4 regions of the Methylobacterium marchantiae genome follow, and region 2 is predicted to be linked to each of the others. Evidence: predicted binding sites of a transcription regulator. Region 2 holds the regulator's gene; each other region holds the start of a gene.
The links. Region 2 encodes PhoB, which activates phosphate uptake and scavenging genes when phosphate is short. Its sites were predicted from a motif close to TGTCATNNANCTGTCAT; they were not measured.
Positions count from the first base shown of each region.

Region 1: the regulator PhoB is predicted to act here: its motif matches at 1,444-1,460, upstream of ACFQ4G_RS03120 (UDP-2,3-diacylglucosamine diphosphatase).
Region 3: the regulator PhoB is predicted to act here: its motif matches at 1,302-1,318, upstream of ACFQ4G_RS01660 (CorA family divalent cation transporter).
Region 4: the regulator PhoB is predicted to act here: its motif matches at 2,542-2,558, upstream of ACFQ4G_RS00565 (putative 2-aminoethylphosphonate ABC transporter substrate-binding protein).

Region 1 covers NZ_JBHTND010000003.1:58,193-61,791, reverse strand. The annotation lists gene ACFQ4G_RS03125 (glycosyltransferase family 4 protein) at 1-573, opposite strand, end outside; gene ACFQ4G_RS03120 (UDP-2,3-diacylglucosamine diphosphatase) at 570-1,397, opposite strand; gene ACFQ4G_RS03115 (aminotransferase class V-fold PLP-dependent enzyme) at 2,019-3,227, shown strand; gene ACFQ4G_RS03110 (D-2-hydroxyacid dehydrogenase) at 3,336-3,599, shown strand, end outside.
Region 2 covers NZ_JBHTND010000004.1:73,263-76,861, forward strand. The annotation lists gene pstB (phosphate ABC transporter ATP-binding protein PstB) at 1-180, shown strand, start outside; gene phoU (phosphate signaling complex protein PhoU) at 265-990, shown strand; gene phoB (phosphate regulon transcriptional regulator PhoB) at 1,082-1,783, shown strand; gene ACFQ4G_RS04335 (hypothetical protein) at 2,667-2,837, shown strand; gene ACFQ4G_RS04340 (DUF3320 domain-containing protein) at 2,974-3,599, opposite strand, start outside.
Region 3 covers NZ_JBHTND010000002.1:44,696-48,294, reverse strand. The annotation lists gene ppk2 (polyphosphate kinase 2) at 1-515, opposite strand, end outside; gene ACFQ4G_RS01665 (hypothetical protein) at 846-1,193, shown strand; gene ACFQ4G_RS01660 (CorA family divalent cation transporter) at 1,385-2,413, shown strand; gene ACFQ4G_RS01655 (Orn/Lys/Arg family decarboxylase) at 2,477-3,599, shown strand, end outside.
Region 4 covers NZ_JBHTND010000001.1:120,277-123,875, forward strand. The annotation lists gene ACFQ4G_RS00555 (putative 2-aminoethylphosphonate ABC transporter permease subunit) at 1-240, opposite strand, end outside; gene ACFQ4G_RS00560 (putative 2-aminoethylphosphonate ABC transporter ATP-binding protein) at 278-1,375, opposite strand; gene ACFQ4G_RS00565 (putative 2-aminoethylphosphonate ABC transporter substrate-binding protein) at 1,461-2,492, opposite strand; gene phnX (phosphonoacetaldehyde hydrolase) at 2,755-3,582, opposite strand.

The sequences.
Region 1 (3,599 bases), on a different contig from region 2:
CACGAACAGGAAGAAGGGTCCGGGGAGCCCAGCCAGGGCCTCGGGACGCGACTCGTCGGGGAGGGCGGGACGGAAGAGATCCGTATCGACCCCCCGCGTCCAGCGCATCAGGTTGCGGAACCCGCGCGAGGCGAGGTCGCGTTCGAGGGAGGGCGTCGAGACCATGGTCCCGCTGGCGGCACCGTGGAAGCGCCGCAGCCAGGCATAGCTCCAGCTCTCCGGGACGGGCGCCCGGGCGGCGAGGTATTCGGGGAAGCGGGTGTGGTAGCTCGTGGTGAACGGGCGGCCATGTGCCAGGCAGTAGCGCCGGGTGGCGTAGCCCACGGTCCCCTCGGTGGCCACATGGACATGGGTCGGGGCGAGATCGGACCAGAGGCGGGCGACCTTGCCCCTCGTGGCATAGGAGAGGCGGATTTCCGGATAGCCCGGAAGCGGCACCGACGCGAAATCCTGATGGGTCAGGAACACCGTCTCGAAGCCGAGATCCCGGCCGGCCGCCGCCATGTTCTCCAGGGAGCGCACGACACCGTTGACCTGCGGATGCCAGGCGTCGGTCGCGATCAGCAGCCTCACGCGACCGCCCGGGCGGGATCGGTCAGGATCGTGTTTCTCTCCGCCTCCTCGGCGGCGGCGCGCGCCCGCAGGACGCTCGGGTAATGCAGCACCTCCATGGTCCCGTCGTAATGCTCGACGATGGCGGTGCAGGATTCTACCCAGTCCCCGGTATTGAGATAGATCAATCCGGCGATCTGGCGGTGGGCGGCATGGTGGATATGGCCGCAGATCACGCCGTCGGCGCCGACACGCTTGGCTTCGGCGCTGAGCAACTCCTCGAACTTGCCGATGAAGTTGACGGCGTTCTTCACCTTCAGCTTCGCCCAGGCCGAGAGCGACCAGTAGGCGAGGCCCAGGCGCCGCCGGATGGTGTTCAGATGCGTATTGATGAAGAGCGCGAACGTGTAGGCGCCGTCACCGAGGAAGGCGATCCATTTGGCGTGCCGGACGACCATGTCGAACTGGTCGCCGTGGATGACGAGGTAGCGCTTGCCGTCGGCGGCCACGTGGATGCGATCGTCGACGACCTCGATCCCGCCGAAGGTCATACCGAGATAATCGCGCAGGAACTCGTCGTGGTTGCCGGGGATGTAGACCAGCGTCGAGCCCTTGCGCACCTTGCGCAGCAGCTTCTGGACCACGTCGTTGTGGCTCTGCGGCCAGAACCAGCCCGATTTCAGCTGCCACCCGTCGACGATGTCGCCGACGAGGTAGATCTCGTCCGCGTCGTAGTCGCGCAGAAAGTCCAGCAGCAGCCCTGCCTGGCAACCCTTCGTGCCCAGATGCATATCGGACAGGAAGAGCGTCCGGACGCGGATCGTCTTCTCTGTATCTTCGCCCACGGCCCTCTCCGAACTGCTTCGGTGCCTTGAGCCAAACCGGATTCCCGTATCAGTTTGATGACGCGCATCGCCGGGCGAGGCGGGGTCGTCGCTTAAATTCATCGTGGCGATGTTGCGCTGCGCCACAAATTTTTTGAGTGGCCGCGAAGTTTTTTACGTTTTCCTTCCTGGGCGAACCCCGGCATAGTCGTGAACAAGGTGACCCACCGTATCGCGCCGGAAAGGCGCGTATCCGGAGCCCGCACGAGGCGAAATCAAGGTTGCCGACGAGGTGAGAAACGACGTCCACGGCCATGGAAGCGTGCAACCATCGCGCGCCCTGGCCAATGGAGAGAGGCTTGATCCAGTCGAAGACGGTCGCGTGGCGCGTTCCGCTACCCGCATTCATCGGTGATGGTGCGGGGCGGGTCGCACCCCGTCCGTCAACGGCTGCGAACCATGTCATCGTATCCAGTCGGACAGGCGGTGGCCGGGCATTCCGGCCGAACCGTCGTATCTCCCTCAAAGCTTGAGCGTCGTACCGGCACCGACCCAGGCCGGGTCGCGAGCTCGGAACACCGTATTCGATCCAAGCGTCGCACGATGCGTGCACGCGACCTGAAGAAGAACCGGAGACACAACATGGCGGCAACGAGACGACCGGGTCGTAATCATCTGTTCGTTCCGGGCCCGACGAACATCCCCGACCGCGTGCAGCGGGCGATGATCGTTCCTTCGGAGGATCACCGTTCGGTCGATTTCCCGACGCTGACCAAGCCGCTGTTCGAAGAGACCAAGGCGGTCTTCGGCTCCAAGGACGGCACGATCTTCCTGTTCCCCGCCTCCGGGACCGGCATCTGGGAATCCGCGCTGACCAACACGCTCCATCGCGGCGACAAGGTCCTGACCTCGCGCTTCGGCCAGTTCAGCCACCTCTGGATCGACATGGCCCAGCGCCTCGGCCTGAACGTGATCGTTCAGGAAGAAGAGTGGGGCACGGGTGCGAACCCGCAGCGGATCGAAGAGGCGCTGCGCGCCGACACGAACCACGAGATCAAGGCCGTCATGACGGTCCATAACGAGACCGCCACGGGCGTCACCAGCGACATCGGTGCCGTGCGCAAGGCGATCGACGCGGCCGGTCACCCGGCGCTGCTCTTCGTCGACGGCGTGTCCTCCATCGGCTCGCTGCCGTTCTACGCCGACGAGTGGAAGGTCGATTGCGCCATCGCCGGCTCGCAGAAGGGCCTGATGCTCCCCGCCGGTCTCGGCGTGATCTGCGTCAGCCAGAAGGCTCTGAAGGCCGCCGAGTCGTCTTCGGGTCCGAACGACCGCCTCGCGCATGTCTACTTCGACTGGGCCGACCACCAGAAGCAGAACGGCGCCGGCTACTTCCCCTACACCCCCGCCCTGCCGCTCCTCTACGGCCTGCGCGAGGCGCTCGCCTGCCTCCGGGAAGAGGGTCTCGAGAACGTCTACCATCGCCATGCCGTGCTCGCCGAGGCGACCCGTCAGGCCGTGGCGGCCTGGGGTCTCAAGACCTGCGCCAAGGAAGCCAAGTGGAACTCGGACACGGTGACCGCCATCCTCGTCCCCGAGGGTGTCGACGCCGCCGCGATCATCAAGCACGCCTTCGTGCGCTACAACCTCGCCCTCGGCGCGGGTCTGAGCCAGGTGGCCGGCAAGGTGTTCCGCATCGGCCACGTCGGTGACCTGAACGAGCTCTCGCTCCTCGGCGCCATCGCCGGCGCGGAAATGGCCATGCTCGACAACGGCGTGAAGGTGCAGCCGGGATCCGGCGTCGCCGCCGCGTCCAGCTACCTGCGCGAAAACCCGCTCGCGAAGTCCTGATCGAAGCTGTTTCCCGGGGCCGGCGTCTCGCCGGCCCCGGGGCATCGTCTATAGAAGCGTGTATCGCGTAACGCCGCGCTCGGCGCGGAACGTCGCTTGAGGGTTCCAATGGCGCACAAAATCGTCTTCCTCGACCGTGAATCCCTCGACGCCAAGGTGCGTGAATTCAATTTCCCGCACGAATATACCGAGTACGAGTCGACCTGGACGCCGGAAGAGATCGTCGAGCGCCTGAAGGGCGCCGAGATCGCTCTGATCAACAAGGTGCCCATGCGCGCCGAGACGTTGAAGCAGCTGCCCGACCTCAAGCTCATCGCGGTGGCCGCCACCGGCACCGATGTCGTCGACAAGGCGGTCGCCAAGGAACTCGGC
Region 2 (3,599 bases):
TTGCGCTCCGAGTTCACGATCGTCATCGTGACCCACAACATGCAGCAGGCCGCGCGCATCTCGCAGTTCACGGCCTTCATGTATCTCGGCGAGTTGGTGGAGTTCGGCCCGACGACGCGGATCTTCATGAACCCCGAGAAGCGTCAGACCCAGGACTACATCACCGGCCGCTTCGGCTGAGCCCGTCGGCGCCGCCTCAGGCGTCGGTCCCGATCGAAACGCGAGACAGGCCGTGTCCGGCGGCCCTGATCGAGGAGTGCGAGCATGTCCACCCACATCGTCAGTTCCTACGACACGGAACTGGAAAACCTGCGCCGCTCGATCTCCGAGATGGGCGGCATCGCCGAGAAGATGATGACCGATTCCGGCAATGCCCTGGTACGCCGGGACGTCACGCTGGCCCAGTCGGTCATCGGCGCCGACAAGCGTCTCGATGCGATCCAGCATGAGGTCGAGGAGCGGGCCATCCTGCTCATCGCCAAGCGCCAGCCGCTCGCCATCGACCTGCGCGAGACGATTTCGGCGATCCGCGTCTCGAACGACCTCGAGCGGATCGGCGATCTCTCCAAGAACGTCGCCAAGCGCGTGGTCGCCATCGCCGAGCAGATCCAGCCGCAGAAAATCGTCATCGCCGTCCAGCACATGGGCGATCTGGTGCAGGAGCAGCTGAAGGACGTCCTCGACGCCTATGCGAGCCAGGACATCAAGGCGGCCCTCGACGTCTGGGAGCGCGACGACGCCATCGACGCCCTCTACAATTCGCTTTTCCGCGAGTTGCTGACCTACATGATGGAAGATCCGCGCAACATATCGTTCTGCACGCATCTCTTGTTCTGCGCCAAGAACATCGAGCGGATCGGCGATCACACCACCAACATCGCCGAGACGATCCATTACCTCGTCACTGGCACGAACGAACTCGCTGAGGGGGATCGCCCGAAGAACGATGCCTCGAACTACGCCACCGTGACGATCCCTGCCAGCGCCTGACTGCATCCCGGTCCGGCAGGTTGCGGCAGGACCTTCGTGCAGCCGTGCGTCGCCAGACAGAGACGGCTGCCCTCACCCTGAAAACATCCGCATGAGTACGCGCATCCTGATCGTCGAGGATGAGGAGGCCCTCACCCTCCTCCTTCGCTACAACCTTGAGGCGGAAGGCTTCGTCGTCGATTCCGCATCGCGCGGCGACGAGGCCGATCTGCGCCTGCAGGAGCAGGTCCCAGACCTCGTTCTCCTCGATTGGATGATGCCCGGGCTCTCCGGCATTGAGCTGTGCCGCCGCATTCGCGCCCGGCGCGAGACCGAGCGCCTGCCAGTGATCATGCTGACGGCCCGCGGTGAGGAGGGCGACCGTATTCGCGGTCTCGGCACCGGTGCCGACGACTACATCGTCAAGCCGTTCTCAGTGCCCGAACTGCTCGCCAGAGTGCGTGCACTCCTACGCCGAGCCAAGCCCGCCCACGTGGCGAACCTGCTCATCGCCGGCAATATCGAACTCGACCGCGTGAGCCACCGAATTCGCAGACAGGGCAGAGAAATCCATCTCGGGCCGACTGAGTTCAAGCTGCTCGAATTTCTGATGCAGAGCCCTGGGCGCGTCTTCTCGCGCGAGCAGCTCCTCGACGGTGTCTGGGGCCACGACGTCTATATCGACGAGCGCACGGTGGACGTGCACGTGGGTCGCCTTCGCAAGGCGATCAACCGCCCCCGCCAGAGCGACCCGATCCGTACCGTGCGCGGCTCGGGCTATTCCTTCGACGAGATGTTTTCGACGGACGAGTGAGACCACTTCCGGAGCATCATCGCTCCGTCTGGAACGAGCACCCCAATCGTGACGATGACGGGTCACCGTCGTGCATCTCGCGGGATGCGCGGGTCTCCTCTCCGTCCAGGCAGGGCGATTGCAGATGGCACCAAACCGTCATTCCAGGTCGCCGAAGGCGAGCCCGGACCCGGAGGGCCGCGCCACAGGCGTGTAATCCAGATCCGTTGGCGGTGCACAGTCCTGCAACATCTATGTTTCTGGATTCTCGGTTCCACTGTGCTGCGCTGGGATGACGGGGGGCTACGATTGGGGTGTCGACGAGCAAATCGGCGTCGGCAATCGACCTGCCTTCCAAGAGAGGGAGCGCGTCGGGCATCGTGCCGAACCCTGTTTGATAGAAGGAACAGCCATCGAGCAGATGGGTGAATTCCGTAGCTTGGAAGGAGAAAGAGTTCCGGTGCGCCTCACGCTTACCCGTCGATGACCTTCATGAAAACTGGTCCTGATCGTCGTTAGCCCCTCCAGAAATGTCTGAATACAGTAGCCCCGCTAGGAGTGGATGACAGGCGAGGGCGTAGCCCTACCGTCGATCCCGGCTCAGTGGTCGAAGAGCCGCTTCGATCGACCGCCCCGTTCGGCGTTGCGGCGAGCCGGGTCGTCGGCCCGGTCCCGGTCGCGCTGAACCGTATCTGGATGCTGGGGCGCGTCCGCCCCCGGTCGCGGTGAGCCCGCGCCAGTTGCCGTGTTATGCATCATAATGCGTTTGACGCAGGTCTTGGCAAAACAATGTGCATCTCATGCACTACATGCATAGTTGATATTTGGCATTTGGTATACCAATCGGACTTGGAGGTTGTCATACATGCTGCAACGCAAACGCATCGCTTCGAGGACCATCGATATGACCGCTTTCATTCTCGCCGCCATCGCCGTCGCTGCTGCCGCCAACATCTCTCTGGTGGCCTTCGTGGCCGATCGCCTGACCCCCACGACCAGCACCTCCACCGTCATGGCGGGCGAGCTCGTCCTCGTAAACGACAACGCTCCCGCACTCCTGAAGCTCGCGGCCTGAATCTCAAGCTGTATGGCTCCAAAGGCATCTTCATCAGCCCCGCCATCCATGGCGGGGCTTTTTCGCGTCTCGTACTGCCATAATCCTTGGCGTGGGACGGTCAAAATGGCCTCGCGCGGCGCTTGATTTGCCCGTCTCATTCGACGGGCTTACGGGCCGACGCTTCGCATTCCCGAGCGAGCGAGGCGGCCTGAGTGAAGCGGGCGCGGACGGTGTCGCTCATCCGGCCGAGACCCAGATGCGCGGCCATCCGCGCCTCGATGCCGGGTGCCGGATCGAGGTCGCGGGCGAGGCCGGCGAGTTCCTGGAGCGGGATGTCAGCGGGCGCCCGATTCTCCCCTCCCGCTGGCCGGAACCTCACCGGCCCGACAGGGGCGGTCTCTGGCCAGAGGACGATGCGGTCGCCCTCGCTGGTATGGGGGCAGCGGGGATCGACGGCCCCCAGGGCACGCTGGCGTAAGCGGTTGGTCATGCGAGAAAAACCGTGTGCGCGTAGGATGCGTGCGGCCTGGATGTCGGCAAAAACAGGGCCTTCCCGCGTGACAACTTCGGTCGCCATGGCCGCCAGCGTGGCCTTGTAAGTGGGGTCATGGAACCGGGTGGGATCGGGATCGAAGCGGGACAAGTCGGCGGGCTCATAGAGCCCGGGGGGCTCCGTCTGAGGGATGTCAGGAGAGGCAGGCCCGATCACGACCGGGGCAGGTTTCGCCCTGTCGGCGTCAAGGTCCGCCCGTAGCGCCCTGTCGAGCCGGTCGAGGGCCC
Region 3 (3,599 bases), on a different contig from region 2:
TGGAAGAACTCCTCGTACTGATCCGGGGTGCAGAACCCCATCACCCGCTCGACGCCGGCGCGATTGTACCAGGACCGGTCGAACAGCACGATCTCGCCGGCGGCGGGAAGGTGCGCGACGTAGCGCTGGAAATACCATTGCGTGCGCTCGCGCTCGCTGGGTGCGGGAAGGGCGGCGACGCGGCAGACGCGGGGGTTCAGGCGCTGCGTGATCCGCTTGATCGCGCCGCCCTTGCCGGCGGAATCCCGGCCCTCGAAGACCACCACCACCCGCAGCTTCCGGGTCTGCACCCAATCCTGCAGACGGACCAGCTCGTGCTGGAGACGGAAGAGCTCGCGGAAATACACCTTCCGATCCATCGAGGGCGCGCGCGGCTTGGCACCGATTTCGCTGGCGAGCTGTTCCATACGCTCGTCCTCGAGTTCCATCTCGAGTTCTTCGTCGAAATCGTCGGCCATTTCTCGACGTATGGCCTCGATATCGAAAGGGCGTGTCCCGGCGCGCGTGCCGTCCATAATATTACCTTCCTGATGGAGGGGAATCATCGGGATGCTTGGATCACAGCTGCATGACAGTAAGGAGACCCCGGCGTCACCAGCACCGAGTTGCTCATATTCAGTCCACAGGTTCGGCGTTGGCTGCCGAAAGCTGGAGAATCACTGGACTCTCGGCCTGCTTCTGATATCCGCCGTTTATTGAATCGATACGATTCTTGCTGATAATGAAGCGGTCGGGTAGTGAGACGAACTGAATTATAAAGCGAAACTCGCTAGTGATCTGCAGTAAATACCCTGTCGCAAGCTAAAACAGCCCTTCGACGGCCTCGTACTAGGAGATAAAGTGCAATGGAACGCTATATCGTTCGCTTCATCAAGCCGGTCTCTTTGGCTGTCATCACGTTCTTTTCGGTCTACTTTCTGACGGGCAGTTCGTTCATCGGACTCGCCGTGAGCAGCATTCCGCTCCTGCTCGGATGGCTCGGAATCATGGAAATGTTCGCCTACGGCATGGCCGCCACGGTGTTCATCTTCGCCGTCATCTGGGCGGTGGTGCCGGTCGGCATGAAGAGCTTCGTCGGCACCCAGGCGACGGCTTTCGCGGAGGAGCTTCGCCGCGAGGCGGACAAGGGAATGAATCCGCAGGACGCGAACAAGACCGTCAAGGACGGCGACAAGAGCATGGCCGTCCGCTGAGGCCGAGCCATCGGCCGGCGAGTACGCGGGGTCGCACGAGCCGCCGGCCCGTCATCGATCGGCGCAGGCCGCGACTCGGTCGTCACCGCCTCGCGTGATCGCCTCTTCCGTCATCACACTGTCGCCCGGCGTTGCGATCCAGCGCGAGAGTGGGCCGGTACTTTGCCGGCCACGATCGCCGCGATCGCACCATGCAGCACCTTCTCATCGAGGAATCGTCCCTGCCGGGGCTGATCTTCGCCCTGCGCTTCGGCTCCGACGGACGGGGACGCCGTATCGAACCGGGGGATGACCTCCCCTCCCTCGACGGGGCGGAAGACGGCTTCGTCTGGCTCCATATCGATCTCGTCGATGCCCGTACCGAGGCGCTGATCACCGAGGGGCGTCTCGGCCCGCCCCGCCTCGCGGCGGCGACCTTCGCCCGGGACGAGCATCAGCGCGTCGTGGTGGACGGCGCCCATGCGGGATTCGTGATCGCCGACCGCGAGCGCGCCTTCGACGGCTCGTCGAGTGAGGAACCGAACGGACGGCTCCACTGCGTCCTCGGCCCGGGCTATCTCGTGAGCGGGCGTCGCCACGCCACCGCCTGCGCCGTCACCGCCCGCGACGCGGTTCTGGCCGGCGCCCTGGTTCCGGGACCGGCGAAACTGCTGGAGCGGTTCGTCGGCAGTACCATCGAATCCCTGAACGCCACGGTGGAGCGGCTGTCCTCGGCGCTCGATGCCATCGAGGACGACATGCTCGACGAGGCCAGAGCGGAGGATCCGAGGCCGCTGGGCCCGATCCGCCGCCAATCCGTGCGCTCCCACCGGCAGCTCGCCGGCTTGCGCGCGGTGTTCCACCGCCTCGAGGACGAGGCCGGCACCGAGGGCGACCAATTGCCCGAGGCCGTGGCGGCCATGGCCGCGCGGGTGGTCCAGCGCCTCGATTCGCTCCACCGCGACATGCATGTCCTGTCCGAGCGCAGCCGCCTGTTGCAGGACGAGATCGCCGCCCGCACGACGGCCCTCACCAACCGCCAGCTCTTCACCCTCTCGATCCTGACGGCCCTGTTCCTGCCGCCGACCCTGGTGACGGGCGTGTTCGGCATGAACACCAAGGGCCTGTTCTTCTCCGATTCCGACAGCGGATCGCTGATCGCCCTCGCCATCGGCCTCGCCGCCGCCCTCGCCGTCTACCTCGTCATCCGCCGCCTCGGGCTTTCCGGCCGCCCCGGTTGATCCGGGGCGCGAACACGCCCACACCGCCCTCCAACGACCCGACAATCCGGAGCCTTCCCCCGCATGGACTTCTTCCGCCGCTTCACCGTGCTGATGTGCGCGCCCAATTTCGACCCCGACGATCTCGAGGGCGTGCGCGTCCAGCAGATCCTCACCTCCATCGAGAAGCTCGGCTTCGAGGTGGTCCGCGCCCGGCGCGTGGAGGATGCGGCCATCGCGGTCCAGACCGATGCGGCCATCGGCTGCATGGTGGTGGATTGGGGCAAGCGCGGCCTCGACGGCAAGGCGGCGGCGCTCATCAACCTCATGAGGAAGCGCGGGCTGGAAATGCCCATCGTGATCATGGTCCGCCGCAAGCGCCTGGAGGACATCCCCGTCGAGGTGCTCGACTTCATCGACGGCTACATCTTCCTCGCGGAAGAGACGCCCGATTACATCGCCCGCGGCCTGGTGAGCCGCGTGAAGCAATATGCCGAGACCCTGAAGACGCCGTTCTTCGGCGCGCTCGTCGATTACGCCGAGCAGGGCAACCAGCTCTGGACCTGCCCGGGCCATAACGGCGGCATCTTCTACAACCGCTCGCCGATCGGGCGCATCTTCGTCGAGCATCTCGGCGAGGCGGTGTTCCGCGACGATCTCGACAATTCGGTCCTCGATCTCGGCGATCTCCTCGTCCACGAGGGCCCCGCCCTCAAGGCGCAGAAGGAGGCGGCCGTCATCTTCGGCGCCGAGAAGACCTATTTCGTCCTCAACGGCACCTCGGCCTCCAACAAGATCGTGCTCTCGGCTCTCGTCGCCGAGGGCGACCTCGTCCTGTTCGACCGCAACAACCACAAGGCGGCGCATCACGGCGCCCTGTTCCTCGGCGGCGCGGTCCCGATCTTCCTCGAGACCGACCGCAACTGCTTCGGGCTGATCGGCCCGATGTACCACGAGGCCCTCGACGAGGCGGCCATCCGCGAGAAGATCCGCACCAACCCGCTGGTGACCGACAAGGAGGCATGGAAGCGCGAGCGCCCGTTCCGCGTCGCGGTGGTCGAGCAATGCACCTATGACGGCACGATCTACAACGCGCAGATGATCATGGAGAAGATCGGTCACCTCTGCGACTACATCCTCTTCGACGAGGCCTGGGCGGGCTTCATGAAGTTCCACCCGCTCTTCGCCGGCCGCTTCGCCATGGGGC
Region 4 (3,599 bases), on a different contig from region 2:
GGTCGGGGTGGAGAAGTAGGTGCGGAAGTTGCGGAGGCCGGCGGCACCCCCGTCCGGTGCCTCGAGGCTCTTGATCAGGACGGAGCCGAGCGGCAGGGCGATGATGACGACCAAGAGCAGGCAGAACCCGGCGACGAGCACCGTGGCCACGAGCCTCTCCGACGGCATGCGGCTCCGCGCCGGGAAGGCCTCCGGCAGGGAGGCGGCGAGGGCAGGCCCGGCCAGAACGGATTCGGTCATGACGGATCGGGTCATGATGGATCGAGTCATGGCCGCCTCACCGGGGAAGCGCGACCGGGAAGGCCCGGAGGGCCGCCGGAGGCAGGCAGACGTAGAGATACTGGCCCTCGCTCAGCGCGAGGTCGCCGTGGAGATTGGCCGAGAGATCGGCGACGAGGGCGCCGCCGAGGTCGCGGCTCGGCTCCAGCCGTGCCCGGTAGAACGAGCCGAGGAATTCCAGACTGCGCACCCGCACCTCGATGGCGTTGACGTCAGTGGGGACCACGCTGCCGACGCGGATGTCCTCCGGGCGGAAGCCGAGCCGGACCGGGCTGCCGGGGATGAAGCCGCGTCCGTCCTCGCAGACGAGATCGACGCTGCCGACCCGGATCTCGCGGGCATTGCCCACGGTGGCGTCGAGGAAGGTCATGGCGCCGATGAAATCGGCCACGAAGGCCGTGGCCGGATGCCGGTAGATCTCCTCGGGCGTGCCGACCTGCTCGATCATCCCCTGGTTCATCACCACGACCCGGTCGGCCATGGCCAGCGCCTCCTCCTGGTCGTGGGTGACCATGATGGTGGTGATGCCGAGCCGCTTCTGGAGCTGGCGGATCTCGTCGCGCAGGCGGGTGCGGACCTTGGCGTCGAGCGCCGAGAGCGGCTCGTCGAGGAGCAGCAGCGAGGGCGAGGTGGCCAGCGCCCGGGCCAGGGCCACCCGCTGCTGCTGCCCGCCCGAGAGCTGGACCGGGTATTTCGCCGCCTGGTCCGGCAGGCCGACGAGGGTCAGAAGCTCCGCCACGCGGGCGGCGATCCTGGCCTTGGCCATCCTGCGGTTGACGAGGCCGTAGGCGACGTTGGCGCCGACTGTGAGGTTCGGGAACAGGGCGTAGGACTGGAACACGATGCCGAAATCGCGCTCCGCCGGGGGCGCGTGCGAGACGTCGACGGAGCCGATCTCGATGCGCCCCTCGTCCTGCCGGTCGAGCCCTGCGATCAGGCGCAGCAGGGTGGTCTTGCCGCAGCCCGAGGGCCCGAGGAAACAGACGAACTCGCCCCGTCCGATCTCGAGGTCGATCCCGTCGAGCGCCGTGAAGGCGCCGTAGCGCTTGGTCAGCCCGGAGACTTCGAGGAACGGTGTCGCGTCACGGACGGTCATGGCGTGGAACCCTCGGGTCTTGCGGGTTGCGCTGGAGGACTTGCGGGCTGCGAGGGAAGGAGGAGCCTTCCCTCTTTCCCGGCGATTACTTCTTGGCGGCCTTGGCCTCGTAGCGGCGCGACCATTCGGCGAGGACCCGCTCGCGGTTGTCGGCCATCCAGCCGAGGTCGTTCTTGATCATCGCGGCCTCGGCATTGGCCGGGTAGTTCGCCGGCACGGTGGCGACGCCGGGATAGGCGACCACCGCGTAGCTCTTGGCGTAGAGCTCGTTCGCCGCCCTGGTGGCTCCCCAATCGGCGACCTTGCGGGCGAGGTCGAGTTGCTTGGTGGTGGCGACGATGGCGTAGGCCTCCTCGTCCCAGCCGGTGCCGTCCTCCGGCACGATCACCGCGAGGGGCGCGCCCTTGGTCTTCTCGGAGGCGCCGCGCATGTCGAGGGAGAGGCCGGCGGTGCGCTCGCCGCGCGCCGCCTGGACGCAGGGCGCCGAGCCGGAATGCAGGTAGGCGGCGATGTTCTCGTGGAGCTTGTCCATGAAGGCCCAGCCGGCCTCCTCGCCCATGCCCTGGAGCCAGCCCGCCACCAGCAGGTAGCCGGTGCCCGAAGAGGCCGGATGGGGCATCACGACCTTGCCCTTCAGCTCCGGTGCCAGGAGGTCGGCCCAGCGCACGGGCGTCCTGGCCTTGTCCTTCTCGGCCTCGGCCGTGTTGAAGCAGACCACGCCGATCGAGGCATCGGTGCCGGTCCAGGTATAGGGCGCCTTGGCGTCCCGGAACGCCGGCTTCAGCGCATCCGCGCCCTTCGGCTCGTAGGTGGCGAGCAGCCCCTGCTTCTCGAACATCAGCAGGCTGGAGGCGGCGAGCCCCATCACCATGTCGGCGCGCGGGTTGTCCTTCTCGGCGAGGAAGCGGGCGGTGATGATCCCGGTGGAATCGCGCACCCACACCACCTCGACCTCGGGCACCGCCCGCTCGATCCCGGCCTTGAACGGCCCGAGCTGGTCGTTCTCCAGGGCCGTGTAGATGGTGAGCTTGGTGCGCTCGGCCGCCGAGACGGCCGTCGGAGCGGTCAGGGACGACGTCATTGCGAGGGTCAGAGCGAGGAGGCCGAGGATTTTCATGGACGATACTCCGGGGTCTTGTCGTTCCGACGTCTTTACGATCCGATACATGACAGTAGAAAGACGAAACTCTCTACGATCAAGTCCAGCATTTTTGCATGTACTGCCTATTTACGAACCATTACGTTGGATAAGCCGCGAAGACTGCGGACAGCCGAAATTCGTCCCCGGCGTATAGCCGCGGAGCGATGGCGAAACCTTTCTTCCGGGCGCGCGAGACGGCGCCCGAGGATGACGCGGCGGTTCTTCCGCAAGCCGGCCTTCAGCAGGCCTGCGGCATGCGCCCCGCCGCCAGCAGCCCGTTGATGTCGTTCACGATTCCGGGCAGGTCGGCGATCGTGTCGATGAGGAAATGAGGCTTCGAGTCGGCGAACATCCCGGCGATCCGCGTCCGCTCGGCGGCGAGGCGATCGGCCGGCAGCGCGCGGAACGCGTCGTAGCTCAGCCCCAGCGCATTGCCGGAACAGGTGAGCGCCACCGTCCACATGCCGGCCTTGCGGCCTTCGAGGATGCCCGGCACCGTGTCGTCGACCTTCACGCAGGCGGCGACGTCGTCGATGCCGAGCGCGATCACGTTGGCCAGCGCCTGAGCCGGATGCGGGCGCCCGTTCGGGACCTCGTCGGTGGCGACCACATGGTCGGCGACGTAGCGGTTGGTGGCGGCGAGTGCCACCACGCGCTCCATGACCCGGGCCGGGTATCCGGAACAGGAACCGATCTTCAGGCCCATCCCCCGCAGGGTGGCGATGGCGTCCAGAGCCCCCGGGATCACGGCGGAATGCTCGGCGATCTTCTCGATCTGCAGCGGCATGAAGCGCTCGTAGATGGCGGTGACGTCCGCGTCGGACGCCTCGCGCCCGCGGGCGGCTTCGTAGCGCGCGGCGATCTCGGGCTGGTTCAGCAGGGTGCGGATATGGTCCCACTTGCCCATCCCCATGGGCCCGCGGGCTTCTGCGAGGCTGACGGCGACGCCGAACTCGGCGAAGGCCTCGACGAAGATCTGGGTCGGCGCGAAGGAGCCGAAATCCACGACGGTGCCGGCCCAGTCGAGGATCGCGGCCTGAAGCTTCTTGGGCTGAGCATAGGACATGACTGTTCTCACCTGTG